DNA from 3 places in the Diaphorobacter sp. J5-51 genome. Region 1 is predicted to be linked to each of the others. Evidence: predicted binding sites of a transcription regulator. Region 1 holds the regulator's gene; each other region holds the start of a gene.
What was found. The regulator sigma-54, encoded in region 1, starts transcription at its own class of promoters, with help from an activator protein. The targets are predictions, from matches to a motif close to TGGCANGNAANCTGCTTT.
Positions count from the first base shown of each region.

Region 2: OX89_RS08040 (phenol hydroxylase subunit) is a predicted target of sigma-54. The motif match lies at 3,237-3,254, and genes of this name have one in related genera.
Region 3: nirB (nitrite reductase large subunit NirB) is a predicted target of sigma-54. The motif match lies at 2,689-2,706, and genes of this name have one in related genera.

Region 1 covers NZ_JSYI01000015.1:29,984-41,578, reverse strand. Annotated here, with positions in the region: gene OX89_RS01815 (malate synthase G) at 1-810, opposite strand, end outside; gene OX89_RS01810 (LysR family transcriptional regulator) at 1,037-1,975, shown strand; gene OX89_RS01805 (DUF3016 domain-containing protein) at 2,067-2,651, shown strand; gene OX89_RS01800 (DUF2214 family protein) at 2,691-3,146, shown strand; gene OX89_RS01795 (PsiF family protein) at 3,247-3,579, opposite strand; gene argS (arginine--tRNA ligase) at 3,705-5,408, shown strand; gene OX89_RS01785 (SPOR domain-containing protein) at 5,421-6,047, shown strand; gene OX89_RS01780 (thiol:disulfide interchange protein DsbA/DsbL) at 6,106-6,756, shown strand; gene lptA (lipopolysaccharide transport periplasmic protein LptA) at 6,930-7,589, shown strand; gene lptB (LPS export ABC transporter ATP-binding protein) at 7,613-8,365, shown strand; gene OX89_RS01765 (RNA polymerase factor sigma-54) at 8,418-9,995, shown strand; gene OX89_RS01760 (thioesterase family protein) at 9,999-10,442, shown strand; gene OX89_RS01755 (class I SAM-dependent RNA methyltransferase) at 10,439-11,595, shown strand, end outside.
Region 2 covers NZ_JSYI01000054.1:145,520-153,982, forward strand. Annotated here, with positions in the region: gene OX89_RS08025 (M48 family metallopeptidase) at 1-444, shown strand, start outside; gene OX89_RS08030 (GntR family transcriptional regulator) at 481-1,269, opposite strand; gene OX89_RS08035 (sigma-54-dependent Fis family transcriptional regulator) at 1,294-2,988, opposite strand; gene OX89_RS08040 (phenol hydroxylase subunit) at 3,287-3,505, shown strand; gene OX89_RS08045 (phenol hydroxylase) at 3,543-4,535, shown strand; gene OX89_RS08050 (MmoB/DmpM family protein) at 4,547-4,828, shown strand; gene OX89_RS08055 (aromatic/alkene/methane monooxygenase hydroxylase/oxygenase subunit alpha) at 4,879-6,438, shown strand; gene OX89_RS08060 (phenol hydroxylase subunit P4) at 6,435-6,791, shown strand; gene OX89_RS08065 (NADH:ubiquinone reductase (Na(+)-transporting) subunit F) at 6,846-7,910, shown strand; gene OX89_RS08070 (2Fe-2S iron-sulfur cluster-binding protein) at 7,928-8,278, shown strand; partial or broken gene OX89_RS08075 (VOC family protein) at 8,315-8,463, shown strand, end outside.
Region 3 covers NZ_JSYI01000073.1:26,566-38,160, reverse strand. Annotated here, with positions in the region: gene nirB (nitrite reductase large subunit NirB) at 55-2,520, opposite strand; gene OX89_RS09925 (efflux transporter outer membrane subunit) at 3,010-4,596, opposite strand; gene OX89_RS09920 (efflux RND transporter permease subunit) at 4,593-7,760, opposite strand; gene OX89_RS09915 (efflux RND transporter periplasmic adaptor subunit) at 7,779-9,119, opposite strand; gene OX89_RS09910 (DUF937 domain-containing protein) at 9,496-10,155, shown strand; gene OX89_RS09905 (CBS domain-containing protein) at 10,335-10,772, shown strand; gene OX89_RS09900 (ABC transporter ATP-binding protein) at 10,949-11,595, opposite strand, start outside.

The DNA.
Region 1 (11,595 bases):
GATGGTGGACAGCGCAGCTTCCACCACCACGTCGGCCACGCCGGCGGCGTCGCCCTTGCCGATGGGGGTGTTGCGGTCCACACGGATGTCGATGTGCAGGCCGTTGTTCACCAGCAGCACGGACGATGGCTCGGCCGCATTGCCCTGGTAGCCCACGAACTGGGCCGCGTTCTTCAGGCCGGTGGTGGCACCGCCCTGGAGCGTGACGGCCAGCGTGCCGCCCTCGACCTTGTAGGCCGTGGCGTCCTTGTGCGAGCCGCTGGCCAGCGGGGCCGCCTGGTCCAGGAAGTCGCGTGCGAATGCGATGACCTTGGCGCCGCGCACGGGGTTGTAGCCCTTGCCCTTTTCTGCGCCGCCTTCTTCGCCGATCACGTCGGTGCCGTACAGCGCGTCATACAGCGAGCCCCAGCGCGCGTTGGCGGCGTTCAGGGCGTAGCGTGCGTTCAGGATGGGCACCACCAGCTGCGGGCCGGCCTGGATGGCCAGCTCGGCATCCACGTTGGTGGTGGTGGCCTGCGCGCCCTTGGGGGGCTCGACCAGGTAGCCGATCTGGCTCAGGAAGGCGCGGTAGCCTGCCATGTCCTGGATGGGGCCCGGGTTGGCCTTGTGCCAGGTGTCCAGTTCCTTTTGCAGGCGGTCGCGTTCGGCCAGCAGGGCCGCGTTTTTGGGCGCCAGGTCGGCCACGAGGGCATCGAAGCCCTTCCAGAAGGCGGCCGGCTCGACGCCGGTGCCCGGCAGCACCTGCTCGTTGATGAAGGCGTGCAGTTCGTTGGCCACCTGCAGGCCGTGGACGTGGGTACGTGCGGTCATGAGAAACCCCCTAGCGGTAATTGAAAAGCCGTGGCCCATGGCGGAGCCTTGCATGCCACTGTATTGGAAATATTTCCATTAATAAATCGCGCACATATCTCTTAACCAATGACTTTTTTGCAAAGGTTGGCACACTCCGCATGGGGAGTGCGGTGCATGCTTTCATGAAATTGATAGCTGCTTGCGCTTGCTGTATAAGGCTTGGAGCCTGATTTGGCTTGTATTCATGGACAAACTCAAAGCGTTCGAGTCATTCGTGTCGGTGGCCACGCGGGGCAGTCTCACCGCCGCCGCCAAGGCCGAGGGCGTGGCCCCGGCCATCATGGGGCGGCGCCTGGACGCGCTGGAGGAGCACCTGGGCGTGAAGCTGCTGGTGCGCACCACGCGGCGCATCGCGCTCACGCACGAGGGCAGCGCCTTCCTGGAGGACTGCCAGCGCCTGCTGTCCGATGTGGCCAACGCCGAGGCCAGCGTATCCGCCGGCGGCGTGAAGGCCACGGGGCATCTGCGCGTCACTGCGCCCGCGGGCTTTGGCCGGCGCCATGTGGCGCCCCTGGTGCCGCGCTTTCATGACCTGCACCCCGAGGTGACCCTCTCGCTGAACCTGAGCGACCGCGTGGTGGACCTGGCGGGCGAGGGCTACGACTGCGCCGTGCGCGTGGGCGACCTGCCCGACTCGTCCCTGGTCAGCGTGCGCATGGCGGACAACCGTCGCCTGTGCGTGGCCACGCCCCAGTACCTGCAGCGGCGCGGCACACCCACCCACCCGGGCGAGTTGGCCCAGCACGACTGCCTGACCCTCTCCAGCGATGCCTCGCAGACGCGCGGCTGGGCGTTTCGCGTGCCGGTGGCCGGCGGTGGCGGCGCCACCGAGGTCGTGCACTTCAAGCCCGGCGGGCCCCTCGATTGCTCCGACGGCCAGGTACTGCACGACTGGTGCCTGGGCGGCTGGGGCATCGCCTGGCGCAGCACCTGGGAGGTAGAGTCCGAGATCGCGGCCGGCCGCCTGGTGGCGGTGCTGGAGGAGTTCGCCGCGCCGCCCAACGGCATCTATGTCGTCTTTCCCCAGCGCAAGCACCTGCCGCTGCGCGTGCGGCTGTGGATCGAGTACCTGAAGCACCATTACGCGCAGCCCGAATTCTGGGCACGGCCCGCCTCTGTCTGACATGAACGCGGGGCACAATGCCGCGGCATTCCTCCCGCCCGGCCCCCATCATGCCGGGGCCGTACGCACGGCCCACCGTACAGGAGCTTTCATGCGCATTCCCGTTCTTTCTGTTCTCCCCGCGTTGCCCGCCGCTCGCTGGATGCTGGCCGTTATGGCGCTGGCCCTGGTCGCCGGCTGCGCCTTGCCCGCCCGGCACGCGGAAACCACGCCGCGCGCCCACGGGGTGCCGGCCGGCATGGTCAGTGTCACCTACGCGGATCCGGCCGGCTTTGCCGAGGCGCGCGAGCAAACCCCGCACGAGCCCGCCGCGGCCCGGCGTGCCTGGATGGATGCGCTGTGCGAACACCTGGCCGAGCGCGTGGCCGCAGCCTTGCCGGAGGGCGAGCGCGCGGAGGTGCACATCACCGACGTGCGCCGCGCCGGTGCATTCGAGCCCGCGGCGCGGGCCACCGCCCAGGCGGTGCGCGTGGTGCGCGACGTGCATCCGCCGCGCATCGCGCTGGAGTTCAAGCGCCTCTCGCCAGACGGCCGTACCTTGGCCGAAGGCAGTCGCACGCTGCCGGGCTTGGCATTCCAGATGCGCGGGGACCGCTATCCTGGCGACAAGCTGCGCCACGAAAAGACGCTGATCGACGATTGGGTGGCGCAGGAGTTCTCCGCGCGCCGCCCATGACCTATGCGCGCCGCGCGTACCTCTGCCGAAAGGAAACCTGTGACCACCGAAGCCCTGCTCGCCTATGCCCACATCTTGGCCTTCCTCATGGCCGCTACCTTCCTCGCCAGCGAGACCGCGCTGTGCCGCAAGGAGTGGATGAACGCGGCCGCAGTCGAGCGGCTGGCGCGGGTGGACATGCTGTACGGTATCTCGGCGCTGCTGGTGCTGGCCACCGGGCTGGCGCGCACCTGGTGGGGCATGAAGGGCGGGGCGTGGTACTGGTCGCAGCCGCTGCTGCATGCCAAGGTCACGTTGTTCGTGGTGATCGGGCTGATGTCCATCGTCCCGACCATGCGTTTCCTGCGCTGGCGCCGTGCGGTGCGCGCCGGCGGCGCGCTGCCCTCGGATGACCAGGTGCGCAGCACGCGCCGTCTGGTGATGATCGAGGCCCATCTGCTGGCGCTGATTCCGCTGTTGGCCGTCTTCCTGGCACGCGGCGTGGGCACGCGCTGAGCGCTGAGGGAAGGGCAAAAAAAGAAACCCCGCGGGCGGCAGGCGCGCGGGGTTTTCTCGTGCAGGCCCGATGGGCGGGCCCGTGCGGTGCGTCGGTCCTTTAGCTGGCCGCGCCGCTCAAGCACTCTTTCATGAAGGCCTTGCGGGCGTCGCCCTTGAGGTTCTTCGCAACGGCGTCCGCGTTACAGCTCTTCATCTTGTCCTGCTGGGTGGACGCCTTGTTGCCGCTCAGGCACTCCTTCATGAAAGCTTTGCGTTCGTCGCCCTTGAGGTTCTTGGCGCCGGCGTCGGCATTGCAGGTCTTCATGCGCGTCTGCTGCGCCGTGGGCGCCTTGGCGGGGGCGGAGGCGCCGGCCGCGGGGGCGTCCGCAGCGTGTGCGGCGAACGAAAGGGCAAAGCCGGCAGCGGCCAACAGGGGAAGCAGTTTCTTCATGTAATGCTCCTGCAAAAAAGGAAAAGGTGAATGCGCCCGCCGGCAACGCAGTGCCCCACGGGCCACCCAGCATAACGCCGGGCGGTCACGAATGGATGACGGGTCGGCCCGTAGAATCCGCCCCCATGCTCTCCGTCAAACAGGAATTGCTCGCGGCGCTGGCCGACGAGCTGGAAAAGGTGTCGCCCGGCGCAGGCAGCCGCGCGGCCTTCGAATCCCCCAAGGTCGCTGCCCATGGCGACCTCGCGTGCACGGCCGCCATGCAACTGGCCAAGCCCCTCAAGCAGAATCCCCGCGCACTGGGCGAACAGCTACAGGCCGCGCTGGAGGCCACGCCCGCGTTCCAAAAATGGGTGCAAGCCATCGAGATCGCCGGCCCCGGTTTTCTGAACATCCGCCTCAAGCCCGCCGCCAAGCAGCAGGTGGTGCACGAGGTGCTGGCGCAAGGCGCGCAATATGGCTACCAGCCGGCGCGCGGCGAGAAAGTCCTGGTGGAGTTCGTCTCCGCCAACCCCACCGGGCCGCTGCACGTCGGTCACGGCCGCCAGGCCGCCATCGGCGACGCCATCAGCCATCTGTACGCCACCCAGGGCTGGAGCGTGCACCGGGAGTTCTATTACAACGACGCGGGCGTGCAGATCGACACCCTCACCAAGAGCACGCAACTGCGCGCCAAGGGCTTCAAGCCGGGGGATGACTGCTGGCCCACCGACGCGGACAACCCGCTGGCCAAGAATTTCTACAACGGCGACTACATCCAGGACATCGCCGACGCCTTCCTCGCCAAGTCCACCGTCCAGGCCGATGACCGCGCGTTCACGGCGAATGGCGATGTCGAGGATTACGAGAACATCCGCCAGTTCGCCGTGGCCTACCTGCGCAATGAGCAGGACAAGGATCTGCAGGCCTTCAACCTCCAATTCGACCAGTACTACCTGGAGTCCAGCCTCTACGCCAACGGCCATGTGGACGCTACCGTGCAGCGCCTCGTCGCCAACGGCAAGACCTACGAGCAGGACGGCGCGCTGTGGCTCAAGTCCACCGACTACGGGGACGACAAGGACCGCGTCATGCGCAAGCAGGACGGCACGTACACCTACTTCGTGCCTGACGTGGCCTACCACATCCAGAAGTTCCAGCGCGGCTTCACCAAGGTGGTGAACATCCAGGGCACGGACCACCACGGCACCATCGCGCGCGTGCGCGCCGGCCTGCAGGCGGCGGACGTGGGCATCCCCCAGGGCTACCCCGACTACGTGCTGCACACCATGGTGCGCGTGGTGCGCAATGGCGAGGAGGTCAAGATCAGCAAGCGCGCCGGCAGCTACGTGACGCTGCGCGACCTGATCGAGTGGACCAGCAAGGACGCGGTGCGTTTCTTCCTGCTGTCGCGCAAGCCCGACACCGAATACACCTTCGACGTCGACCTGGCCGTGGCGCAGAACAACGACAACCCCGTGTATTACGTGCAGTACGCCCATGCGCGCATCTGCTCGGTGCTGCGCGGCTGGCGCGAGGACTACGACGTGGCCGCGCTGCGCGATGTGGACCTGTCGCCGCTGGAAGGCCCGCAGGCCCAGGCGCTGATGCTGCTGCTCGCCAAGTATCCCGAGATGCTCACCGCAGCCGCGGCCGGCAATGCGCCGCACGACGTGACCTTCTACCTGCGCGACCTGGCCGCCGCCTACCACAGCTATTACGACGCCGAACGCATTCTGGTGGACGACGAGGCCGTCAAGCAGGCGCGGCTGGCGCTCGTCGCGGCCACAGCGCAGGTATTGCACAATGGATTGGCGGTGCTGGGCGTGTCTGCGCCAGCCAGAATGTAAGTGACCACTGATATGAAGAAACAGCAACGCGGCGGCACCATCGTGGGCTTCATCCTCGGGGTGATCGTGGGCCTGGGAGCCGCGCTGGCCGTAGCCGTGTATGTGACCAAGGTGCCCGTGCCCTTCCTGAACAAGAGCACGCCGCGTGCGTCCGAGCAGGACGAGGCCACGAAGAACAAGAACTGGGACCCCAACGCGCCGTTGTACGGCAAGAACCCTGTGCGCCCCGCTGCGCCGGCTGCCGCTCCCGCGTCCGACACCGCGACCGCCGCAGCCCAGCCTGCGTCGGGTCCGCGGGCGGCGGCCAGCCGGCCCGGCGCGGCACCGACGTCGGCCGACCCGCTGGGCGACTTGGCCCGCGCCAAGGCCAACGCGGCGCCCGCTCCCGCGACCAGTGCCGATCCTTTCGAATACTTCGTGCAGGCGGGCGCGTTCCGCACCCAGCAGGATGCCGATGCGCAGCGCGCCAAGCTGGCCATGCTGGGCTGGGAGGCGCGCGTCAGCGAGCGTGAGCAGAACGGCCGCACGGTGTTCCGCGTGCGCGTGGGCCCGTTCGGCAAGCGTGACGACGCCGAGTCGCTGAAGGAAAAACTCGATGGCGCGGGGGTGGAGTCCGCGCTGGTCCGGGTGCAGCGCTGAACTTTTGCCCGCGCTGGCGCTCACAACCCTCCATACTGTCCAGGAGTGATCCCAACCTATGAAACGCCGTGAGTTTTCTCTGACCGTCGCCTCCGCGGCCACCGCCCTGAGCCTGCCGCTGGCGGCGCCCGCACTGGCGCAAGGCCGCCAGTTCAAGGAAGGCAAGGACTACGTCAAGCTGGGCAAGCCCGTCGCAACCGAGGCACCTGCCGGGAAGATCGAAGTTATCGAGTTCTTCTGGTACAGCTGCCCGCACTGCAATACGTTCGAGCCTTCGCTGGAGGCCTGGATCAAGTCGGCGCCCAAGGACCTGCACATCCGCCGCGTGCCCGTGGCGTTCAATGCGAGCTTCGTGCCGCAGCAAAAGCTCTACTACGCGCTGGAAGGCATGGGCAAGCTGCCCGAGCTGCATGCGAAGGTGTTCCGTGCGGTGCACGTGGAACGCCTGCCGCTGAACAAGGACGAGCTGATCTTCGACTGGATCGGCAAGCAGGGCGTGGACGTGGCGAAGTTCAAGGAGGTCTACAACTCCTTTACCGTATCCAACCAGGTGCGCAAGGCGTCGCAGCTGCAGGACGGCTACCAGGTCGAGGGCGTTCCCTCCATGGGAGTGGCCGGCCGCTACTACACCGACGGCACCATGGCGGGCAACATGCAAAGCGTGCTGCAGGTGGTGGAGCACTTGGTTGGCGTAGCGCGCAAGGGCTGAAGCGCCCCGCCGCCACCAGCGACAAGCGCGCCTACGGGCGCGCTTTTTTCATGCCTGCGCACCGGTTGGCGCGGCGGCATGGCGGCCGGTGGCAGGCCTGTACGGGTTGATGCGATCCACTGCGGCGGCGGCGCGCTTGCGTCAGTACAATGATCGCAAGATTCGTGCCCTCTATGAGAACCCGATTGCCCTTCCTCCTCCTGTCCCGCGCCGCAGCGCTGGCCCTGGCGCTGGCCGCATCGCCGCTGGTGCACGCCGAAAAAGCCGACCGCAACAAGCCCATGAACATCGAGGCCGATGCCCTGCGCCACGATGAGCTCAAGCAGACCAGCGTTTTCACCGGCCGTGTCGTCATGACCAAGGGCACCATCGTGCTGCGCGGCGCGCAGCTGGAGGTGCGCCAGGATGCCGACGGCTTCCAGTACGGTGTGGTGACGGCCGAGCCGGGCAAGCGCGCCTTTTTCCGGCAAAAGCGTGACACCGCGCCGGGCGCGCCCGACGAGTTCGTCGAGGGCGAGGGCGAGGTCATCGAATACGACGGCCGCGCCGACGTGGTGAAGCTCATCCGCCGCGCCGAGCTGCGCCGCTACCGCGAGGCCACACTGACCGACGAGCTGGCCGGCGCCCTCATCGTCTACAACAACCTCACGGACGTGTTCACCGTGGACGGGCAGAAGACCGCGCCCGCTGGCGCCACTGCCGGCACGCCGGGCGGCCGGGTGCGGGCGGTGCTCGCGCCCAAGGAGCCTGCATCGGGCACCAGCGCCACGCCGCCCGTGCGCACCGAGCCGCCCGCGCTGCGTACCAGCCCCAGCCTGGACGGCGCGAAGTGAGCGCGGCCTTGGACGATGCGCGCATGAGCGAAGGCGTCAGCCGCCTGGAGGCGCTGCACCTGGAGAAGTCCTACGGCAGCCGCAAGGTGGTCAAGGACGTGTCCGTGGTCGTGCAAAAGGGCGAGGTGGTGGGCCTATTGGGCCCCAACGGCGCCGGCAAGACCACGTCGTTCTACATGATCGTCGGCCTGGTGCGCAGCGACGGCGGCCGCATCAGCATCGACGGGCAGGACGTGACGGACATGCCCATCCACCGGCGCTCGCGGCTGGGCCTGTCGTACCTGCCGCAGGAAGCCTCGATCTTTCGCAAGCTCAATGTCGAAGACAACGTGCGCGCGGTGCTGGAGCTGCAGACCGACGAGGCCGGCCGCTCCCTGCCGCGCGCCGAGGTGGAGCGGCGCCTGACCGCGCTGCTGCAGGAACTGCGCGTGGACCACCTGCGCAAGTCGCCTGCACTGGCGCTGTCGGGCGGCGAGCGCCGGCGCGTGGAGATCGCGCGCGCGCTGGCCACGCAGCCGCGCTTCATCCTGCTGGATGAGCCCTTCGCCGGCATCGACCCGATCGCCGTGATCGAGATCCAGCGCATCATTGGCTTTCTCAAGGCGCGCGGCATTGGCGTGCTGATCACCGACCACAACGTGCGTGAGACGCTGGGCATCTGCGACCACGCCTTCATCATCAGCGACGGCCAGGTGCTGGCTCAGGGTACGCCGTCGGACATCGTCGACAACGCGGAAGTGCGCCGGGTGTACCTGGGCGAGCACTTCCGCATGTGAGAGTGATGGGCGACCACGGCGCGATGCAGGACCAGACAGTGGGTTGCAGGCCATGAAGCCCGGCCTGTCGCTGCGCGTCTCGCAGCACCTGGCGCTCACACCGCAGTTGCAGCAGTCGATCCGCCTGCTGCAGCTGTCCACGCTGGAGCTGGCCCAGGAGGTCGAGCAAATGCTCGACGAGAACCCCTTCCTGGAGCGCACGCTGGAAGAGGCCCCGCGCGAGGAGTTCGGCCTGGCCCAGGCCGATGCACCGGTGAGCGAGCAAGACCGCGAAGCCGAGGATGCTATTTATTCAGGAGCTGTCAGCGCAGGGCAGGAAAGCGCTACAAGCCAAAATGATGCAGAAACCTCCACCGCCGAATCCACGGCCGAACCCGCGGACTGGGAAGGCGACGGCTCGGTAGACCTGGCGCCCGACGACAGCGAGTGGGGCGGCGACGCCCCGGCGCGCAACGGTGCCGGCGCGGGGAGCGACGACGAGGTGGACGCCACCGAGCTGGCCCGCAGCCAGGAGTCGCTCACGGCCTTCCTGCACCGCCAGGCGCTGGCGCTGCGCCTGTCCGAGCTGGACATGGCCGCGCTGCGCTTCCTCATCGAATCGCTGAACGACGACGGCTACCTGGACGAGTCGCTGCAGGACCTGGCCGCCAGCCTGGCGGGCACCGAAGACCCCGAGCAACTCGATGAACTGGTGCACCGTTTCACCGTGGCGCTGCGCCTGCTGCAAAGCCTGGAGCCCGCGGGCGTGGGCGCGCGCGGCCTGGCCGAATGCCTCACGCTGCAGCTGCGTGCGATGGACCAGGACGAAGAGGGCGACCCCGACGTGATCCAGGCCGCGCTGGCCATTTGCGGCCAGCCGCTGGACCTGCTGGCCAAGCGCGACGTGCGCCGCCTGGCGCAGGCCTGCGGCACCAGCGAAGAGCGCACGCGCGCCGCGATGGCCTTGATCGCGCGGCTGGAGCCACGCCCGGGCAGGCGCTTTGCCGACGTGGACCGCAACATCATCGTGCCCGACGTGATCGTCAAGAAAACCGGCCGCGGCGGACAGCAGAACTTCAGCGTGCAGCTCAACCCGGACGTGATGCCGCGCCTGCGCGTGCACGACATCTACGCCGGTGCGTTGCGCGGCGGCCGTGGCGAAGGCCACCAGGCGCTGCAGGCACGGCTGCAGGAGGCGCGTTGGTTCATCAAGAACATCCAGCAGCGTTTTGACACCATCCTGCGCGTGTCGCGCGCCATCGTGGAGCGGCAGAAGAACTTCTTCGTGCATGGCGAACTGGCCATGCGCCCGCTGGTGCTGCGCGACATTGCCGATGAACTGGGCCTGCACGAGTCCACCATCAGCCGCGTGACCACCGCCAAGTACATGGCCACGCCGCAAGGCACCTACGAACTCAAGTATTTCTTCGGCTCGGGGCTGGGCACCGAAACCGGCGGCAACGCCTCCAGCACGGCCGTGCGCGCGCTCATCAAGCAGTTCATCGCGGCCGAGAACCCGCACAAGCCGCTGTCGGACAGCCAGATCGCCGAGATGCTCAAGGAGCAGGGCATTGAATGTGCGCGCCGCACCGTGGCCAAATACCGTGAGGCGCTCAAGATCGCCCCGGCCAACATCCGCAAGGCACTTTGAACCATGGCACGCGTCGTCTTCGACCTTCCCCCGCACTTCGGCTTCAGTACCGAGCTGCAGATCTACATCAGCCATGTCAACCAGGGCGGGCACCTGGACAACGCGCAGTTGCTCAGACTCGTGTCCGAGGCGCGCGTGCGTTTCTTCAAGTCGCTGGGCTACCCCGAGGCCGACGTGGCGGGCCTGTCCACCGTGGTGGGCGACATCGTGGCGCAGTACAAGTCCGAGGCGTTCCACGGCGAGACGCTGCGCGTGGAGATGACGCCGCAGGACTTCAACCGCTACGGCTTCGACCTCGTCTTCCGGTTGACCGAGAAGAGCCAGGGGCGCGAGATCGCGCGCGGCAAGACCGGCATCGTCTTCATCGACCGTGCGGCCCGCAAGCCCGCACCCATTCCTGAATCCGTGCTCCAGCCATTGCTGCAGCGCGCAGCACAGCCGCAATGAACCAGCTTCAACTCTTTTTGCCCTGCGCCGCTGGCGTGGAGGGCTATCTGGCCGACGAGGTGCACAGCCTCACGGGGCTGGCCGGGCAGGACCTGCTCGTGGGCCGCGCGGGCGTGCTGCTGCGCGCCTCCTGGCGCGACGCGCTGCGCCTGAACCTGCACAGCCGCCTGGCGCAGCGTGTGCTGGTGCAACTGGCCGAGCGGCCCTACCGCAACGAGGACGACATCTATGCCGCCGCGGCCGACGTGGCCTGGGAGATCTGGTTCACCCCGCGCCAGAGCTTCAAGGTGGAGGTGACGGCGCAGCACAGCCCGCTCAAGAGCCTGAACTTCGCCGCGCTGCGCGTGAAGGATGCCGTGGCCGACCGCTTCCGCGCCAAGGCCGGCGTGCGCCCCGACGTGCAGACGCAGTGGCCCGACGTGCGCGTGCACCTGCACCTGACCAGCGACCGCGCCCAGATCTACATCGACACCTCGGGCGAGCCGCTGTTCAAACGCGGCTGGCGCGAGGACAAGGGCGACGCGCCGCTCAAGGAAACGCTGGCCGCCGCCATGATCGCCGCCACCGGCTGGGACCCGCATGGCGAGCAGCCGCTGCCGCTGTACGACCCTTGCTGCGGCAGCGGCACCGTGGTCATCGAGGCCGCGCAGATCGCCTGCCGCATCGCGCCGGGCCTGCAGCGGCGCTTTGCCTTCGAGAAGCTATTGCCGCACCAGGCCCATGTCTGGTCTGCGATTAAGGATGAAGCGGCCAGCGCCGTTACCGCGGCCTCGGTGCCGATTTTTGGCAGCGACGTGTCGCACCGCATGGTGGACTTTGCCCAGCGCAATGCCGTGCGCGCCGGCGTGGCCGACGCGGTGCAGCTGCGCGGGGGCGACGCGCTGCAGCGCATGCCGCCCAGTGAACAACCCGGGGTGATGCTGCTGAATCCGCCGTATGGCGAGCGCATCGCCGCGGCCGGCACGGCGGGGCGCAATGCGCGTGAGCGCATGTCCACGGTCGAGCGCATGGGCCGCGAGACGGCGCAGACCGAGGACGGCGTGGACTTCTTCGCGCAGTTGGCCGCGCACTGGAAGAAGCACTACGCCGGCTGGCAGGCCTGGATGCTCACGCCCGACCTCAAGCTGCCCGGCAAGATGCGCCTGAAGGAGTC
Region 2 (8,463 bases), on a different contig from region 1:
ACGGGCATCCTGGACCAGCTCAAGCTGACCGGCGAAGAAGCCGCCATGGTCATGGGCCACGAAATGGCCCACGCGCTGCGCGAGCACGCCCGCTCGCGCGTGGCCAAGAGCCAGGCCACCAGCATCGGCCTGTCGCTGGGCGCGCAGCTGCTGGGCCTGGGCGAGCTGGGCAACGTGGCGGCCAACCTGGGCACGCAGCTGCTCACGCTCAAGTTCAGCCGCTCCGACGAGACCGACGCCGACCTGGTCGGCCTGGAGCTGGCCGCCCGCGCCGCCTACAACCCGCAGGCCGCCGTCAGCCTGTGGCGCAAGATGGGCGCGGCCACGGGCAATAACGGGGTCGCGTTTCTGTCCACCCATCCCTCGGGGCCGGACCGCATCCGTGAACTGGAGGGCAACGTGCCCAAGGTGCAGGGGCTGTACCAGGCAGCGCGGGGGGGCTGACTTGCTACTTTATTAGTAGCTGGCAGCGCTCGCTGTTCAAGGGCTGGCAGCTGATTTGACTTGAAGCTGCGGCGGTGCGCAGCCCGGCAAAAAGGCGCGGCCTTCGCGCAGGGCGCGGATCAGCAAATCGGGCGTGGCGCGGATGTGTGCCTCCAGCGCCAGCGCGGCGCGGGCATCCTGGCCTGACATGGCCAGCTCGAAGATTTCGGTGTGCTCGGCGTGCACATCGCGCACACCACCCGGCAGGCCCATGGCGCAGAAGCGGTAGCGCTCGCTGTGGCGCGACAGCAGGCGCAACACCCGCACCGTCCAGGGCGAGGCGTGGCCCGCCAGCAGCGCCTCATGAAAGCGCACGTTCAGCAGCTCCCACTGGCGGCGGCGGTGCGGCGCGATGGGCTGCTCTTCGGCCGAGATGGCCGCATAGGCCTCGGCAAGCGCTTCGCGCCACTGCGCGTCGCCCGCGCGTATCGACTGGCGCAGCGCCGTGGTTTCGATTTGCACGCGCAGGTGGGTGATGTCCTCCAGGTCTTCGATGGCGATGGGCGCCACGCGAAAGCCGCGCTGCCCCTCCACGGTCACCAGCGCGTCGCTGGCCAGCCGCGTGAGCGCCTCGCGCAGCGTGCCCGCGCCCACCGCGTACTGGGTGCGCAGGTGCTCGATGCGCAGCTTGCTGCCGGGCGCAAGGCGCCCCTCGACGATGTCGCTGCGCAGCGTGGCGTAGGTTTGCTCGATCAGCGTGCGCGAGGGGGCGTCGTACAGGGCTGCGTCCTCGGCGGCGTCGCCGCCGGGCAGTGCAATCAGGGGGTGAAAACTGCGTTTGGCCATGGCAATGCGGGGCTGGCGTTCGCCTCACGAAGCCGCCAGCGGCCGCTCTTGCAGGCGCGACAGGCGGTAGCTCAGCTGCGGGCGCGTAAGCCCCAGCGCGCGCGCCGCCGCGGCCAGGTTGCCGCCTGCGCGCGCCACGGCTTCGCGGATCAGCGCGTCTTCGAGCGCGTCCAGCGTCAGGCCGCTGGCTTGCAGGGTGTCGTACAGACCGGCGCTTTGCTGGCAGTGCGCTTCGCTTTCCAGCGCTCCTGCCGCGTTCACGGTGTGGGCCGTGGGAAGGACTGATGTGGGAAAGAGCATGGCGGCGTCCACCAGGTCGTCGTTGGGCGCCAGGATCACGCCGCGCTCGACCAGGTTTTCCAGCTCGCGCACGTTGCCGGGCCAGGCGTGCTGGCGCATGGCGGTCATGGCCAGGTCGGTGAAGCCCGCCAGGCGCTTGCCGTGCAGGGCGGCGTAGCGCTGCAGCAGGTGCATGGCCAGCAGCTCGATGTCGTCCGCGCGCTCGCGCAGCGCCGGGATGCGGATGGGATAGACGTTCAGGCGGTAGAGCAGGTCGCGCCGAAAGCGCCCTTCTTCCACGGCTTTTTCCAGATCGACGTTGGTGGCGGCAATCACGCGCACGTCCACCTTGCGCGGCTGCGTGCCGCCCAGGCGCTCCACTTCGCCCTGCTGCAGCACGCGCAGCAGCTTGGCCTGCGCGGGCAGGGGCAGCTCGCCCAGCTCGTCCAGCAGCAAGGTGCCGCCGTGCGCGCGCTCGAAGCGGCCCACGCGCGCGGCGGTGGCGCCGGTGTAGGCGCCTTTTTCGGCGCCGAACAGCTCGCTTTCGATCAGCTCGGCCGGCAGCGCCGCGCAGTTGACGGCCACGAAGGGCTTGTCGGCGCGCGGGCCCATGGCGTGCAACGCGCGCGCAAAGCGCTCCTTGCCCACGCCGGTCTCGCCGGTCAGCAGCACGGTGACCTGCGTGGGCGCGGCCTTGCGCAGCAGCTCCACGGTGTCGTTGAAGGCGCGCGAGCGTCCCAGCAGCGGGCCCTGATCATCTGCGGGCTGTAGCTGGGTGCGCAGCGCATCCACCTGCGACTGCAGCTCGCCCAGGCGCACCAGCATGGAGTCGGGGTCGTAGTCGCGCGCCAGTTGCTCGCCGTCGGGCCATTCGTGCTCAAAGCGGCCCTCAATCAGGCAGTGCGCGTGGCCGCAGGCCGTGCACTGCACTTCCTTGAAAAGGGCCGGGCGCCGAAAGAACGCGCTGGTGTAGCCCGAGGCATAGCCCAGCAGCATCCAGCACACGGGCGCACCTTGCGGGCCCCAGGCGCGCTGGTGCACCTCGGCCTCCCAGCTGTGATCCCACTGAAAGATGCCGTGAAAGTGGCTTGCCGCCTCGTCCAGCTCGAACACCTTCGGCTGCACGCGCACCGCGCCCTCCAGCATGTGCAACTGCGGCCCTACGGCAAAGGCGTCGAACAGCGATGCGCCCGGCCGCACCTGGCGCGCCAGCAGCGCATCGCGCTCGCCCGATGCGTAACCCGCACGCATCAGCAAGGGGCGGGCGTGCTCCGGCCCCAGGCTGGCCACCAGCTCGCGCCGCAACGCCTGAAAGGCCGCCGCATGTACCAGCAGCATGCGCTGATCAGCCAGCCAGATGCGCCCATCGACGGGCGAGAAGTGCACCAGCCGGCGCAAGTCGGCGTCGGACGGGTAGGGGGGCAGGGTGGTGGCTGGCATGAAAAAAGTATCGATAAACAGCGGGTGGTCGTCCATCGGGATCGACCCGGGGAGGTTTTTCATCATTTCATGAACTGGCTGACCCCTGGGTCTCATCAAAACATCATGCTGCTGTGCAGCAATCGCGGCTCCGGGCTGGCCGCGGGTGCCGCAGCCGGCGGCTACCAACCTGCGGGCGGGCCTCTTTGACGCGATTTGCTAGGGATTAACCCTGGATTTATCGATATTTGCGCGCAAAACGCCAGCATTGGCATGGCCCGTGCTAAACAGATGGCGCAAAACCGAAAAGGAGACCGTCATGACCCACACCGCCATTGCCACCGACGCATCTGCCACCCCGCAACCCGTCTGCGATCTGTCGCAGCGGTTTGTGCGCGTGCTGGGCCGCCGCGACAACGGCTTTGTCGAGTTTGCTTTCTCGATCGGATGGCCCGAGCTGTCGGTGGAGCTGATGCTCCCTGAACCGGCATTCGATGCCTTTTGCGCGGCGCACCGCGTGCGCCACCTGGATGACTGAGCCCTGCCCCAACAACCACGACCAGGAGATAAGCCCCATGAACATCGACTTGCAGGCGCGCGAAATTCAGCCGCTGCGCAACACCTTCGCCCGCGTGGCGGCCTACACGGGCGACAAGCCCGCGTCGCGCTACCTTGAAGCCACGCTGGGCATTCAGAACGCCGCGAACTTCCATTACCGCCCGACCTGGGAGCCCGAGTTTGAGCTGTTTGATGCTGGCCGCACGGCCGTCAAGCTGGCCGATTGGGACGCGCTGCGCGACCCGCGCCAGTTCTACTACGCCAACTGGACCATGGCGCGTGCGCGCCAGCAAGAGGCGATGGAGGCCAACTACCAGTTTGTCGAGTCGCGCGGCCTGATCGACAAGATTCCCGACGCGCAGCGCGCCGCAGCCTGCGAGGTGCTCATGCCGCTGCGCCACGCGGCCTGGGGCGCCAACATGAACAATTGCCAGGTGTGTGACCGCGGCTATGGAACGGCCTTTACCGCCCCGGCCATGATGCACGCCATGGACCAGCTAGGCGTGGCCCAGTACCTGACCCGCCTGGGCCTGGCGCTGGGGGAGCCCGGCGCACTGGAAGCCGGCAAGAACGACTGGCTGCAGGACCCGCGCTGGCAGGGACTGCGCAAGCTGGTGGAGGACACGCTGGTCGTCAACGACCCGTTCGAGCTGTTCGTGGCGCAGAACCTGGCGCTCGACGGTCTGCTGTACCCGCTGATCTACACGCATTTCGTGGACGACCACCTTGCGGTGCAGGGCGGTACGGCGGTGGCCATGCTCACGGCCTTCATGCCCGAATGGCATGACGAGAGCGCACGCTGGGTGGACGCGGTCATCAAAGTGGCCGCCGCCGAAAACGCCGACAACCATTCCTTGATCAGCAGCTGGTTCCAACGCTACGCCGATCAAGCCCAAGCCGCCTTGGCTCCGGTGGCAGAGATGGCCTTGGGCGCTGCCGGTGCCGAAGCCCTGCTGGCCGTGCGCGAAACCCTCAACACCCGCGCCCGCAAGGCCGGTCTAACCCTCTGAGAAAGTTTGTGATGACCGAACCCGTTTCTAAAGTTTTCATTGCCTTCCAAGACAACGAAGAATCGCGCCCGATTGTCGATGCCATCTTGGCCAACAACCCCGAAGCCACTGCCGTGCATTCGCCCGGTTTGGTCAAGATCGACGCCCCCGGCCGCTTGGTAGTGCGCCGCGAGAGCATCGAAGAGCAAACCGGCCAGCGTTTTGACCTGCAACAGATTCACGTCAATCTGGTCACGATCTCAGGCTACATCAATGAAGACGACGACGAGTTGTCGTTGAGCTGGCTGCGCTAAAGCAGCCGCCACCCCCCGATTTATTGCCGCAACCACCAGGAGATAACACCATGGACGCACCCGTTACCAAAAAGAAGCTCGGCCTGAAAGAACGCCACATCGCCATGACGCGCGATCTGGCCTGGGACACTACCTACCAACCGATGGACAAGGTGTTCCCGTTCGACAAATACGAAGGCATCAAGATCCACGACTGGGATAAATGGGAAGACCCGTTTCGCCTGACCATGGACGCCTACTGGAAATACCAGGGCGAGAAGGAAAAGAAGCTCTATGCCGTGATCGAGGCCTTTGCGCAGAACAATGGCCAGCTGGGTATTTCGGATGCGCGCTATGTGAATGCGATCAAGATCTTCTTCCAGGCCGTGACCCCGATAGAGTACCTCGCGCACCGCGGCTTTGCCCATGTGGGCCGCCACTTCACCGGTGCCGGTGCCCGCGTTGCCGCGCAGATGCAGTCCATTGACGAGCTGCGCCACTGCCAGACCGAAACCCACGCCCTGTCGCACTACAACAAGTATTTCAATGGCCTGCACCAGGCACCCCACATGTTTGACCGTGTGTGGTACCTGTCCGTGCCCAAGTCGTTTTTTGAAGACGCCTCCACCGCAGGGCCGTTCGAGTTCCTCACCGCCGTGAGCTTCTCGTTCGAGTACGTGCTGACCAACCTGGTGTTCGTGCCCTTCATGTCCGGCGCCGCCCACAACGGCGACATGAGCACCGTGACGTTTGGCTTCTCGGCCCAGTCCGACGAATCGCGTCACATGACCCTGGGCATCGAGTGCATCAAGTTCATGCTCGAGCAGGACCCGGCCAACGTGCCGATCGTGCAGAAGTGGATCGACAAGTGGCTCTGGCGCGGCTACCGCCTGCTGACCATCGTGGCCATGATGCAGGACTACATGCTGCCCAAGCGCGTGATGAGCTGGAAGGAGGCCTGGGAGATGTACGCCGAGGAAAACGGTGGCGCGCTGTTCCGCGATCTGGCCCGCTATGGCATCCGCGAGCCCAAGGGCTGGAAGGAGGCGTGCGCCGGCAAAGACCACATCAGCCACCAGGCCTGGAATACCTTCTACAACTATGCGGCCGCCGCCCCGTTCCACACCTGGATTCCCAAGGAAGACGAGATGCAGTGGCTGAGCGAAAAGTACCCCGACACCTTCGACAAGTACTACCGGCCGCGCTTCGAGCATTTCCACGCGCAGCAGCAACAGGGCAAGCGCTTTTACAACAAGACGCTGCCCATGCTGTGCACCATCTGCCAGGTCCCCATGTTCTTTACCGAGCCCGGCGATCCGACCAAGATCTGCTACCGCGAGTCCGACTACCACGGCGACAAGTACCACTTCTGCAGCGACGGTTGCAAAGAAATTTTTGACGACGAGCCCGAGAAATATTCGCAAGCCTGGCTGCCCGTGCACCAGATTTACCAGGGCAACTGCTTCCCCGAGGGCACCGACCCGACGGTGGAGGGCTTTGACCCGATGGCTGCCGTGATGGACTACTACGACCTGAAGGTGGGCCGGGACAACCTCGACTTTGAAGGCTCGGAAGACCAGAAGAACTTTGCCGCCTGGCGTGGTGATGCTGTTCAAGGAGACAAGGCATGAGCGTCGTTGCTGTCAAACCCTACGACTTTCCCGCCCGCGACCGGCGCGAGAACTTCCCCGCACCGCTGCTCTACATCGGCTGGGAGGATCACCTGATGTTTGCATCACCGGTCTGCCTGCCGTTGCCGCCGGATACCCCGTTCGGCGCGCTGGTCCAGGGCGTGCTGCCCGGCGTGTACGGCGAGCACCCCGACTTTGCCAAGATCGACTGGTCCCAGGTCGAGTGGTTCAAGTCCGGCCAGCCGTGGACGCCCGATCCGGCCAAGTCGCTGCAGGCCAATGGCCTTCAGCACAAGGACGCGATCCGTTTTCGCACCCCGGGCCTGACCGGCATCCAGGGTACGTGCAGCTAAGTCCCATTCGGTGAGGGAAGCCCGGGGGCTACCCCCGGGCCCCGCGTCCATGCCATGACCTACCAACTGACCATCGAGCCCTTGGGCGCAACGATCGACGTCGAAGAGGGCCAGACCCTGCTCGACGCAGCGCTGCGCCAGGGCATCTACATTCCCCACGCCTGCGGCCACGGCCTGTGCGGTACCTGCAAGGTGCAGGTTGCCGACGGCGAGGTGGACCACGGTGCCGCCAACCCGTTCGCGCTGATGGACTTCGAGCGCGACGAGGGCAAGACGCTGGCCTGCTGCGCCACGCTGCAGTGCGATACGACCATCGAGGCCGACATCGACGAGGAGCCCGACGCCGAAATCATTCCCGTGCGCGACTTCGCGGCCACGGTGGAGCGCATCGAGCGGCTCACGCCCACCATCAAGGCGCTGCACCTGCGGCTGGACAAGCCCATCCGCTTTCAGCCGGGGCAGTATGTGCAGCTGGAGATTCCGGGCCTGGGGCAAAGCCGCGCCTTCTCGATCGCCAACGCGCCGGGCGCAGATGGCGAATGCGCGCAGGTTGAGCTCAACGTGCGCCATGTGCCCGGCGGTGCCGGCACCACCTGGCTGCACGAGCAGCTGCAAGAAGGCGCGCGGCTGCGCCTGGCCGGGCCGTATGGGCGCTTTTTTGTGCGGCGTTCGGCGCGGCTGCCGATGGTGTTCCTGGCGGGCGGCTCGGGGTTGTCGAGCCCGCGCTCCATGATCCATGCGCTGCTTGCTGGCGGCTGCACGGAGCCGGTCACGCTGGTCTATGGCCAGCGCTCGCGCGACGAGCTGTACTACGACGATGAATTTCGCGCACTCGCGCAGCAGCACCCGCAGTTCACCTACGTGCCGTCGTTGTCAGCCGAGCCCGAGGGCTCGGACTGGAGCGGCGCGCGCGGCTTTGTGCATCAGGCCGCGCAGGCGCACTTCCAGGGCAACTTTGCGGGCCACAAGGCTTATCTGTGCGGCCCGCCTCCCATGGTCGAGGCCTGCATTGCCACGCTGATGCAGGGGCGGCTGTTCGAGCGCGACATCTACACCGAGAAGTTCCTCTCGGCCGCCGATGCGCAGGGCGCGCGCAGCCCGCTGTTCAAGCGCGTCTGACGGAGGCCGGCATGTGGATGAGCCAACGACCGACCGTGGATGTGCATGTCGCGCAGACCGGTGACTGCTATGCCTGCGCCACCGACGAAAGCCTGCTCAAGGGCATGCTGCGGCTGGGCCGCAAGGGCATTCCCGTGGGATGCGTCAACGGCGGCTGCGGCGTGTGCAAGGTGCGCATCGTCGAGGGCGGCGTGCAGCCGCTGGGCCCCGTGAGCCGGGCGCATGTCAGCACCGAAGAAGAAGCGCAAGGCTACACGCTGGCCTGCCGCGTGGCGCCCACCCAGGCGGTGTGCCTGGAAGTGGCCGCCCGATTGCGCAAACCGTTTCTGGGCAGTGCCGCCTCGGTGGCGCAACGTCCAGCCAATTGAGTCATTGAAGATTTATCAACCAAGAGGAGACATGAAATGGGTGTACTGAGAATCGGCCACGCGAGCCTGCGGGTCATGGATATCGCTGCTGCCGTCAAGCACTACGAAGAGGTCCTGGGCCTCAAGACCGTCATGAAGGACAGTGCGGGCAACGTCTACCTGAAATGCTGGGACGAGTGGGACAA
Region 3 (11,595 bases), on a different contig from region 1:
GGCGCTTGCTGGCAGGGCGTGACAGGCACTTTTGGCTGAAACTCATGCCAACGTTCATGCGGGGATGGGCGTGATCGGGATGAACTGGCGCCGGTCCACCGCTGCCGGCTCGAACTCGAACCACGGGTCGGGCTCGCCCGCCAGCGCGTCCTGCAGCTCGCGCCACAGCGCCTGGCGGCCGGGGGCATCTTGGAGTACGCGGCGCTTGACGTAGTCCAGTCCCACGCGGGCGACGAAGTGCACCGTGCGCTCCAGGTACCAGCCCTCCAGGCGGTACAGCTGCATGAAAGCGCCCGTGTACTCCAGCACCTCCTCGGCGGTCTTGAGCTTGGTAAAGAACTGCGCCACCTCGGTCTTGATGCCGCCGTTGCCGGCCACGTACATCTCCCAGCCCGAGTCCACGCCGATGATCCCCACGTCCTTGATCCCGCTCTCGGCGCAGTTGCGCGGGCAGCCGCTGACGGCGAACTTGACCTTGTGCGGCGCGTACATGCCCACGAAGGCGTGCTCCAGGTCCTTGCCGAGCTGCGTGCTGTCCTGCGTGCCCATGCGGCACCACTCGCTGCCCACGCAGGTCTTCACGGTGCGCAGCGCCTTGGCGTAGGCGTGGCCGCAGGGCATGCCGATGTCGCGCCAGACGTTGACCAGGTCTTCCTTCTTCACGCCCAGCAGGTCGATGCGCTGGCCGCCCGTGACCTTCACCGTGGGGATCTGGTACTTGTCCACCACGTCGGCGATGCGGCGCAGTTCGGCGGCACTGGTCTCGCCGCCCCACATGCGCGGCACCACGCTGTAGGTGCCGTCCTTCTGGATGTTGGCGTGGCTGCGCTCGTTGATGAAGCGGCTTTGCGGGTCGTCCCGCGCCTCCTTGGGCCAAGTGCTGATGAGGTAGTAGTTCACGGCCGGGCGGCAGGTGGCGCAGCCGTTGGGCGTCTTCCACTCCAGGAAGCGAAACACGCCGTCCACGGTCAGCAGCCGGTGTGTGCGGATGGCTTCGCGCACGGCCTGGTGGCCGTGGTCGGTGCAGGCGCACACGGGCTTGGTCTTGGGCGTGGCGGAATAGTCGCCGCCCGCAGTGGCCATGAGGATCTGCTCCACCAGCCCGGTGCACGAGCCGCAGCTGGCGCTGGCCTTGGTGTGCTTGCGCACCTCGTCCAGCGTGAACAGGCCCTTGTCCTTGATCGCCTTGCAGATCTGGCCCTTGGTCACGCCGTTGCAGCCGCAGACCTCGTCGCTGTCGGCCATGGCGGCGGCCTTGTTCTGGCCCTGATGGCCCGCGTCGCCCAGGTGCGATTCGCCGAACATGAGCCGGTCGCGGATGTCGGCCACGCTGCGGCCGTCACGCAGCAGCTTGAAGTACCAGCTGCCGTCCACCGTGTCGCCATAGAGGCAGGCGCCCACGAGCCGGTCGTCCTTGAGCACCAGCTTCTTGTACACACCGCCGCCCTCGGCATGCGGGTCGCTGAGCACGATCTCCTCCGTGCCCTCGCCGCCCTGGAAGTCGCCGGCGGAAAACAGGTCGATGCCCGTGACCTTGAGCTTAGTGGAGGTGAGCGAGCCCTGGTAGCGCCCGATACCCCATTCCGCCAGGTGGTTGGCCAGCACCTTGCCCTGCTCGAACAGCGGCGCCACCAGCCCGTAGGCGATGCCGCGGTGCGCCGCGCATTCGCCCACGGCGTAGATGCGCGGGTCGGTCACGGTCTGCAGCGTGTCGCTGACGACGATGCCGCGGTTGACGTGCAGGTGCATCTGCTCGGCCAGGGCCGTGTTGGGGCGGATGCCCACGGCCATCACCACGAGCTGGGCGGGCACCTCGCTGCCGTCCTTGAAGCGCACCGCGGCCACGCGGCCGTCGCCGCCGGCCACCAGTTCCTGCGTTTGGGCCTGCATCAGGAACTGCATGCCGCGCTCGGCCAGCGACTGCTGCAGCAGCTTGCCCGCCACGTCGTCAAGCTGGCGCTCCATGAGCCACTCGCCCGCATGCACCACGGTGACCTGCATGCCGCGCTTCATGAGGCCGTTGGCCGCCTCCAGGCCCAGCAGGCCGCCGCCGATCACCACGGCGTGCTTGTAGCTGGCGGCAGCGTCGATCATGGCCTGCGTGTCCGCGATGTCGCGGTAGGCCAGCACGCCGGGCAGCTCACGGCCCGGAATGGGCAGCATGAACGGGTTGGAACCCGTGGCGAGAATCAGCCGGTCGTAGGGCGCCTCGACGGTGCGCCCGTCATGCGCCACGCCATGCACGGTGCGCCGCGTGCGGTCCACATGGGTCACGGTGCACCCCGCGTGCAGCGTGATGTGGTGGTCCGCATACCAGGACCAGTCGTTGAGGACGATCTCCTCCAGCGTCTGCTCGCCCGCCAGCACGGGCGACAGCAGGATGCGGTTGTAGTTGGGGTGCGGCTCGGCGCCGAACACCGTGATGTCGTAGAGGTCGGGCGCGATCTTGAGCAGCTCTTCCAGCGCGCGCACGCCTGCCATGCCATTGCCCACCATCACCAGCCTGGATTGCTTCACCATCGTCTCCCCGGCGGGAATGCCCCGCGCAGCCACATCAACAAAAAAAGGCGTCCGCACGCCGCACCGGGCAGGGGCCTGGTTGCGGGTGGGGACGCCTTCGTCCCGCGAGCCCTGCCTCCGCCGTTGGAGAGGGCACGCGCTGCGGCCTACCGTGGCCGCGCTGGCTTCAATGCAATGGGCGTGCCAGGGTGCGGCGGGGTGAGAGGTGTGCGCTCATGGGTTGGGCTGAATAGTCCGCTAGCGCTTGATGGGCAGGCGCGATCAGCTATGGTTTTAGGAGCAATCGCGCGCTTGGCCGGGCGTGGCGGGCTGCGCACCGCCGTGGTGCAAGTGGCGGCGCGATGGTGCGGGCGCTGGCGTCCTGATGGCGCCCGGACCTCGTAGGGGATGTTGTGCCGGTGGCGTGGCCCCTGCGTGCGCGCCCGGTGCACCGCAATTGAACAAGAACAGCGTCCAGCGCTTGTCCCTCAGGCGCTACCAGCGATGGAATCAGGAGCCGCCTGCCGGCGGTGGTGTTGGGTCCGTCCAGGCGCCGCCCAGCACCTTGTAGAGCGTCACGCGGTTGACCTGCTCGGCCAATTGCAGCGTGATCTGCGCCTGCTGTGCGGCATACAGCGTGCGCTGCGCGTCCAGCACGGCGAGGTAGTTGTCCGCACCGAGGCGAAAGCGTGCGTCCGACAGCTGCAGCGTGCGCTGGGTGGCCTGCACCAGCGAGCCCTGCGCCTGCAGGCGCTCGGTGAGCGTGGCGCGCTCGGCCAGCGCGTCGGCCACCTCGCGGAAGGCGGTCTGGATGGCCTTCTCGTACTGGGCCACGGCGGTGTCGCGCGTCACCTCGGCCACGCGCAGGTTGGCCTGGTTGCGGCCGGCGTCGAAGATCGGCATGCGGATCTGCGGCGCGAACGCCCAGGTGCCGTTGCCGCCCTCGAACAGGCCCGTCAGCGCATTGCTGGCCGTGCCCACCGAGGCCGTGAGCGTGATCGACGGAAAGAACGCCGCGCGGGCCGCGCCGATATTGGCCGTGGCGCCCTGCAGTGCATGCTCGGCCGCGCGCACGTCGGGGCGGCGCAGCAGCACGCTGGACGGAACGTCTGCAGGCACGGCCAGCAGCGCCGTTGCGGGCGCCGCGGGCTCGGCCAGCGCGGGGACGGGGGACCGGGGGGCAGGACTGTCCGCAGTACCGGTGCCGGGAGCGGGCTGGGTTGCCGGCGTGGCCGGGCCCGCCATGGCCGTGACCGGCATGGCCGTTTCCACGGTGGCCACGCTGGCGGGTAACAACGCTGGGGGCACGGGCGATCCCACCAGCAGGGCCAGGGCGTTGCGGCTGCGCGCCAGCTGCGAGACGAAGGCGGCCGCATCCACGCGTGCGGTGTCGGCCGCCGACTGGGCCTGCGCCAGCACCAGGCCCGAACTGGCGCCTAGTTCATGGCTGCGCTGCGTGAGTTCCAGGGCCTGCTGGCGCGTGCGCAGGGTCTCGCGTGCCAGTTGCAGGCGGCGCGCGTCGGCGTCCAGCGTGAGCCAGGCGCCGATCACCTCGGCCACCAGGCTGAGCTGCACGCTGCGGCGGTTCTCCGCCACGCGCAGGAACTCCTGCAGCGCGGTATCGTGCAGGTTGCGCACGCGGCCGAAGAAGTCGATCTCGTAGCTGCTGAAGCCCAGTGTGGCGCTGTACTGGCTGGTGGTGTTGGAACGGCCCGCGGCGGTCAGGTCGTCGGCGGTGCGGCTGCGGTTGCCCGCGCCGGCCGCGTTCACCGTGGGAAAGCGGTCGGCCTGCACCACGCCGTACTGCGCGCGGGCCTTGTCGATGGCCAGTACCGCCACGCGCAGGTCGCGGTTGTTCGCCAGGGCCTGTTCCACCACCGTGCGCAGGCGGGCGTCCTGCACGAAGTCTTGCCAGGCCATGGGACCTCCGTCCGGCAGCGCCACGGCGCCGGCGGTCGGTGGCTGGGGCAGGGGCGATGCCACCGTGTCCGGCACGGGCAGCGGCGGCGCTTCGTAGCGTGGCGCCAGGTTGCAGCCGGCCAGCAAGGCGCAGGCCAGGGCGGCGGTCACAGGCGTGAAGGGATGGGGGCGCGTCATGCGGCACTCTCCGGGTGGATGGGGGCAGGCTGGGCCGCGTCGTCCTGGCGCGAGCGGCTCTTGAACCAGCTGCGGATCAGCAGGAAAAACACCGGCACCATGAAGATGCCCAGCACCGTGGAGGCCACGGTGCCGCCCAGCACGGCCGTGCCGATGGCATTGCGCCCGCCCGCGCCGGCGCCCGTGCCCAGGGCCAGCGGCACCACGCCGAAGCCGAAGGCCAGCGAGGTCATGAGGATGGGGCGCAGGCGCATGCGCACGGCTTCCAGCGTGGCATCCAGCAGCTTGCGGCCCTGTTCCTGCAACTGCACGGCAAACTCGACGATCAGGATGGCGTTCTTGGAGGCCAGGCCCACCGTGGTGATCAGGCCGACCTGGAAGTACACGTCGTTGGCCAGGCCCCGCGTCCAGGTCGCCAGCAGAGCGCCCAGCACGCCCAGCGGCACGGCCAGCATCACCGACAGGGGCACGGTCCAGCTCTCGTACAGCGCGGCCAGGCACAGGAACACGAACAGGATCGAGATGGCGTACAGCAGCGGCGCCTGCGCGCCGGATTGGCGCTCCTGCAGCGAGGCGCCCGTCCATTCGTACGCAATGCCGGGCGGCAGGCCCTTCAGGATGTCCTCCACGATCTTCATGGCCACGCCCGAGCTGACGCCCGGCGCGGCGCTGCCCACCATCTCATAGGCGGGCGCGCCGTTGTAGCGCATGAGCTGCGGCGAGCCATAGGCCCAGTGGGCCTTGGAGAAGGTGCCGAAAGGCACCATCTCGCCGTTCTTGTTGCGCACGGTCCACTTGCCGATGTCCTGCGGCAGCATGCGGTGCGGCGCGTCGCCCTGGATGTAGACGCGCTTGACGCGGCCGTTGTTCAGAAAGTCGTTCACGTAGGTGCCGCCCATGCCGCTGGAGAGCACGCTGTTGATGGCGTCGTAGCTCAGGCCCAGCGCGGCGGCCTTGCGGTCGTCGATGTCCAGGCGCAGCTCGGTGGCGTCGTCCAGGTTGGTGGTGCGCAGGTTGGTCAGCTCGGGGTGCTTGCGCGCCTCGGCCAGGAACCGGTCCTTGGCGGCCAGCAGCGCCTCGTGCCCCAGGCCGTTGATGTCCTTGAGCATGAAGTTGAAGCCTGCGTTGGAGCCCAGGCCGCGCACGGCCGGCGGTTGCGACACGAAGATGCGCGCGTCGCGGATCTTGGCCAGCTCCTGGGTGGCGCGGTGGGCGATGGCCGCCGCGGACTGGCTGGCCAGCGGCCGCTGGTCCCAGGGCTTGAGGCGGATGAATGCGCGCGCCGAGCTCTGGTCGCCGTTCAGGCCCGAGACCTGGTTGAAGCTGATGACCTCGGGCACGTCCTTGAAGTACAGATTCACCTGGTCCAGCACGTCCTGCAGTCGCGCGTCGGTGGCTCCAGCGGGCAGGTTGACGTTGGCCAGGATGTAGCCCTGGTCTTCATCGGGCAGGAAGGCCGTCGGCACGCGGCCGATGATCCACCACACGGCCAGGCAGATGGCGGCAAAGATCAGCAGCATGCGCTTGGCGCGGTGCAGCATCCAGCGCACGCCGCGCTGGTAGCGCAGCGTGTTGGTCTCGAAGTGGCGGTTGAACCAGAGGAAGAAGCGGTCGTTCAGCCCCAGCAGGCCGCGGCGCACCTGCGGGTCCTTGCCCAGGTGGGCGGACGGCTTGAGGATGCTGGCGCACAGCGCCGGCGTGAGCGTGAGCGCCACCAGCACCGACAGCGCCATCGCCGCCACGATGGTGATGGAGAACTGCCGGTAGATCACCCCCGTGGAGCCGCCGAAGAACGCCATCGGCACGAACACCGCCGACAGCGTGAGGCCGATGCCCACCAGCGCGGGCGTGATCTCGCGCATCGAGTGGCGCGTGGCCTCTTTGGGCGAGAGGCCCGACTCGTGCATCACGCGCTCGACGTTCTCCACCACCACGATGGCGTCGTCCACCAGCAGGCCGATGGCCAGCACCAGCGCGAACATGGTCAGCGTGTTGATCGAGTAACCCGCCGCGGCCAGCACGCCGAAGGTGCCCAGCAGCACCACTGGCACGGCGATCGCAGGGATCAGCGTGGCGCGGAAGTTCTGCAGGAAGATGAACATCACGATCACCACCAGCACCATGGCCTCGCCCAGCGCGGTGGCCACTTCGCGGATCGAGGCGCGCACGAAGGGCGTGGAGTCGGAGCTGACGAAATAGTCGATCTGGTTGGGGAAGTAGGGCTTGAGCTCCGCCAGCTTGGCGGCCACGGCGTCCGACACCGCCATGGCGTTGGCGCCGTCGGCCAGCACGATGCCCATGCCCGCGCCCGGGCGGCCGTTGAGCTTGGCCTTGACCGTCAGGTTGTCGGGGCCCAGTTCCACGCGCGCGACGTCCTTCACCGTGACCACCGAACCGTCGGTGGCGGTCTTGAGCACGATGTCCTCGAACTCCTGCACCGTCTGCAGCTTGGTGCGCGCGGTGATGGTGGCGTTGAGCTGCTGGTCGGGCACGGCGGGCAGCGCGCCGAGCTGGCCGGCCGAGACCTGTGCGTTCTGCGCGTTGAGGGCGCTGATCAGGTCCGACGGCATGAGCTGGAATTTCTCCATCTTGGCCGGGTCCATCCACAGGCGCATGGCGTAGAAGGTGCCGAACACGCGGATGTCGCCCACGCCGTCCAGGCGGCCGATCACGTCCACGAGGTTGGAGTTCAGGTAGTCCCCGATGTCCACCGCGCTCATGTTCGGGTCGCCCGAGAAGAAGCTGTAGGTGACCAGGTAGTCCTGGCCGCCCTTGTTGACGAACACGCCCCGGCTCTTCACGGCATCGGGCAGGCGGTTCATGGCCGACTGCAGCTTGTTCTGCACCTGCACCTGGGCCACGTCGATGTTGGTGCCCGGCGCAAACGTGAGGGTGGTGGCCGAGCGGCCCGACGCATCCGACGTCGAGCCCATGTAGATCATGTTGTCGATGCCCTTGAGCTGCTGCTCGATGATCTGCGTGACCGAGTTTTCCACGGTCTCGGCCGAAGCGCCCGTGTACTGCGCGGAGATGGTCACGCGCGGCGGTGCGATGTCGGGGTATTGCTCCAGCGGCAGCGTGAAGATCGCCAGGCCGCCCGCCAGCATGATGATGATGGACAGCACCCACGCGAAGATGGGGCGGTTGATGAAGAACTGGGCCATGTGCGCCTGACCTCGTGCTCAGCGGGATGCGCCGGGGCGGGCGGTGATGTCTACGCTCTGGCCCGCCGCGGGGGTGGCGCTGGCGGCGGGTGCTGGCGCCGCGGCGGCCGGGCCCTTCTTGGTGTTCAGGTCCACCACCTGGGGCGCCACCTTGTCGCCGGGCTTGATGCGTTGAAAGCCATCCACCACCAGGCGCTCGCCGGGTTGCAGGCCGCTGTCCACCAGCCAGCGGTTGCCCAAGGCGCGCGCCAGTTCCACGGGGCGCTTCTCGACCACGTTGTCGGCGTTGACCACCAGCACGCTGGCGCGGCCCGTCAGGTCGCGGTGCACGGACTGCTGCGGGATCAGCAGCGCGTCGCTGGCCAGGCCCGTGGGCAGCAGCGCCTGCACGTACATGCCGGGCATGAGCACGCCGTCGGGGTTGGGCACCACGGCGCGCAGCGTCACCGTGCCCGTGGTGTCGTTGACGATCACGCCCGCAAATTGCAGCCGGCCTTCGTGCGGGTAGTCGCTGCCGTCGTCCAGCCGGATGCGCACGCGCATCTGGTTGCCGTCCACCTTCTGGTAGCGGCCGGCCTCCCAGTCGCGCTTGAGCTGCACCAGCTCGGTGCTGGACTGGGTGAAGTCCACGTACATCGGGTCCATCTGCACGATGGTGGTGAGCGCATTGGCCTGGTTGGCCGTCACCAGCGCGCCAGGGGTGACGCTGGACAGGCTGATGCGTCCGGCGATGGGCGCTTCGATGCGGCTGTAGCGCAGGTTGATGCGTGCCGTCTCCAGGTTGGCGCGGGCCACGCCCACGTCGGCGCGGGCCTGCGCGGCCGCGGCCTGGCTCTCGTCATAGGCCTGGCGGCTGATGGCGTCGATCTTGACCAGTTCGGCATTGCGGCGCGCATTGGCCTCCTGCGTGCGCGCCGTGGCCTCGGCGCGGGCCAGAGTGGCCTCGGCGCTGGCCTCGGTGGCGCGCAGCGGGCGGTCGTCGATCTGGTACAGCGGCTGGCCCTTGCGCACCAGCGCACCCTCGGTGAACAGGCGCTGCTGCACGATGCCCGAGACCTGGGGGCGCACCTCGGCGGTCAGGTAGGCGCGGGTGCGGCCGGGCAAGGTGGCGTCCAGTTGCTGCGCGCGCGTTTGCAGGGTGACCACGCCCACGGCGGCGGGGCCCTGTGGCTCGGTGGCTGGCGCGTCCTTGCCGCCACAGGCCGCCAGGCCCAGCGCCAGGGCCAGGCCAGCCAGCCGCTGCGCGAGCGCGCCGTGACGGGCCGCAGAGGTGCACGAGGGGGAAAAAGCGGGTGAAGCGGAAAGACGGGGGGCGCGGGCGGGGCGCTCAATGGGCGCGGGTGTCGTCGCGTGGATCATGGGGCGAAGGCGCAAGGTCTGGAAAGGGTGGCGCAGAGCAGGAAAGCGGGGCCTGGAAGGGCGTCGCAGGGCGCTCCGCTCTGCAGGCACGCGTTGCACTTTCGCACATTGACGGCAAGGCTGCCGTGGTAGCAGCGATTCTTCATGCTTCTTTACAAGGCATTGTCAAAGGGCGTCGCGCGCCGCAGAGCCCCCGCCGGCAGGGCGTGGGGGGCGGCTGTTGGCGCTTTAAATCGGCGCTTTGGGCTTGTGTGTTCAGCGTTTGTGGCTATGTAAATGATAGCTACCGACATGCAGCGAAGCCGTGCAGCGCCTACCATGTACGCCTGACGCGGCTGCCGTGGCCGGGCATCACCGTCTGAAGGAGTTGCCTGCCATGAACACTTCCACTTCCGCATCCACCCCGCTGCTGACCCAGCAGCTTTTGCAGCACCTGCAGGGGGCGCCGCTGCAGCAGATGGCCCAGCGCCTGGGCACCGACACCGCCCAGACGCAAAGCGCCGTGGAGATGGCCCTGCCGCTGCTGCTGGGTGCCCTGGGGCGCAACGCCGAGGGGCCGCAGGGTGCGCAGTCGCTGCTGGGGGCGCTGCAGCGCGACCACATGGACGCCACGGCCCAGGGCATCGGCGGCCTGGACCTGGGCGGGCTGCTGGGGTCGGTGCTGGGCGGCGGCATGGCCGGCGGCGCCGGGCAGGGCGGCGACGCGGGCGCCATCCTGGGCCATATCTTCGGCGGTGGCCGCGAGAGGGCCGAAGCCGGCCTGGGCCAGGCCAGCGGACTGGGGGCGAACGCCGGTCAGCTGCTGCAGATGCTGGCGCCCATCGTCATGGCGTTCCTGGCGCAACGGGTGCGCAGCGACGGGCTGGACGCGGGTGGCCTGGGGCAGGTGCTGGGCCAGGAGCGCGCCCAGGTGCAGCGCACGGGCGCGCCCGGCGGCGATCTGCTGGGCAGCCTGCTGGACCAGGACGGCGACGGCCAGGTGGGCCTGGGCGACCTGTTCAAGATCGGCGGCAGCCTGCTGGGTGGGCGGCGCTGAGCGCAGCGGCTCAGGCCGCGCCTGCAGCTTCCAAAAGCATAGCTGCACTCGCCCGGCCCGTGGGCGCTGCGACCACCTGGTTGCAACAAATTTTGAACCCGGTTGCGCGCCCGCCCTGGTTCGGCGGACACTGTGGGCGCGTGTTCGGTTTCGTTCCATCCACAGCCAGGGAGGCAGCCATGACGACTGTTGCAGAAATCCTCAGAACCAAAGCCGATGGGCAGGTCCATGCCGTCGAACCTTCGGACACCGTGCTCACCGCGCTGCGGCGCATGGCCGACAAGGGCATCGGTGCGCTGCTGGTGATGGAAGGCGATCAGATCGCGGGCATCTTCACCGAGCGCGACTACGCCCGCAAGATGGTGCTGTTGGGCCGCTCCTCGGGCGACACCCCGGTGAGCGAGGTGATGACGCGCGCGGTGCGCTTCGTGCGGCCCGCGCAGAGCGCCGAGCAGTGCATGGCGCTGATGACAGAAAACCGGCTGCGGCACCTTCCGGTGGTGGAGGGCGGGCGCGTGGTGGGGCTGGTGTCCATCGGCGACCTGGTCAAGAGCGTGATTTCGGAGCAGCAGTTCATCATCGAGCAGATGGAGCTTTACATCACGGGGGTGCGGTGACGGTGTTCCGGGCGGGCCTGTGCCGAGCGGGGCGCGGGCTCTGTGAAGCCCTGCGGTGTGAGTTTCTTCGTCGCTGGCCGGGACTCGCCCCGGCCAGCGGCATGAAACCCAAGGGCAAATGATCAAAAACAATAGCTGCCAGCGCTTACCCAGCAAGCGCTAGAGCCCAAAAACCCTCAAGCCGCTCTCTCCACGTGCCCCTGCCGCGTGTAGAGAAAGTCGATCACCGCCTTGCGGCACTGCAGGTACCGCGCATCCTCCGCCAGCGCCACCCGGTTGCGCGGGCGTGCAATGCCCACGTCCAGCACCTCGCCAATGGTGGCGGCGGGGCCGTTGGTGAGCATCACGATGCGGTCGGACAGCAGCACGGCCTCGTCCACGTCGTGCGTGACCATGACCACGGTGCTGCGCGTGCGCGCCACGATCTCCAGCAGCTCGTCCTGCAGCCGTGCGCGCGTGAGCGCGTCCAGCGCGCCGAAGGGCTCGTCCATCAGCAGCACCTGGGGCTCCATCGACAGCGCGCGTGCGATGCCCACGCGCTGCTTCATGCCGCCCGATATCTCGCCGGGGCGCTTGTGCGCGGCATGGGCCAGGCCCACCAGTTCCAGCGCGGCGTGGGTGCGCTCCTTCAGCCGGGCCTTGGACTCGCGCGCGCCGAACACGCGTTCCACGGCCAGGTGCACGTTGCCTTCGCAGGTCAGCCAGGGCAGCAGCGAGTGGTTTTGGAACACCACCGCGCGCTCGGGACCGGGGCCCTTGATCTCGCGCCCGGCGCAGATCAGCGCGCCGGCGGTGGGCGTGGTCAGGCCCGCGATCAGGTTCA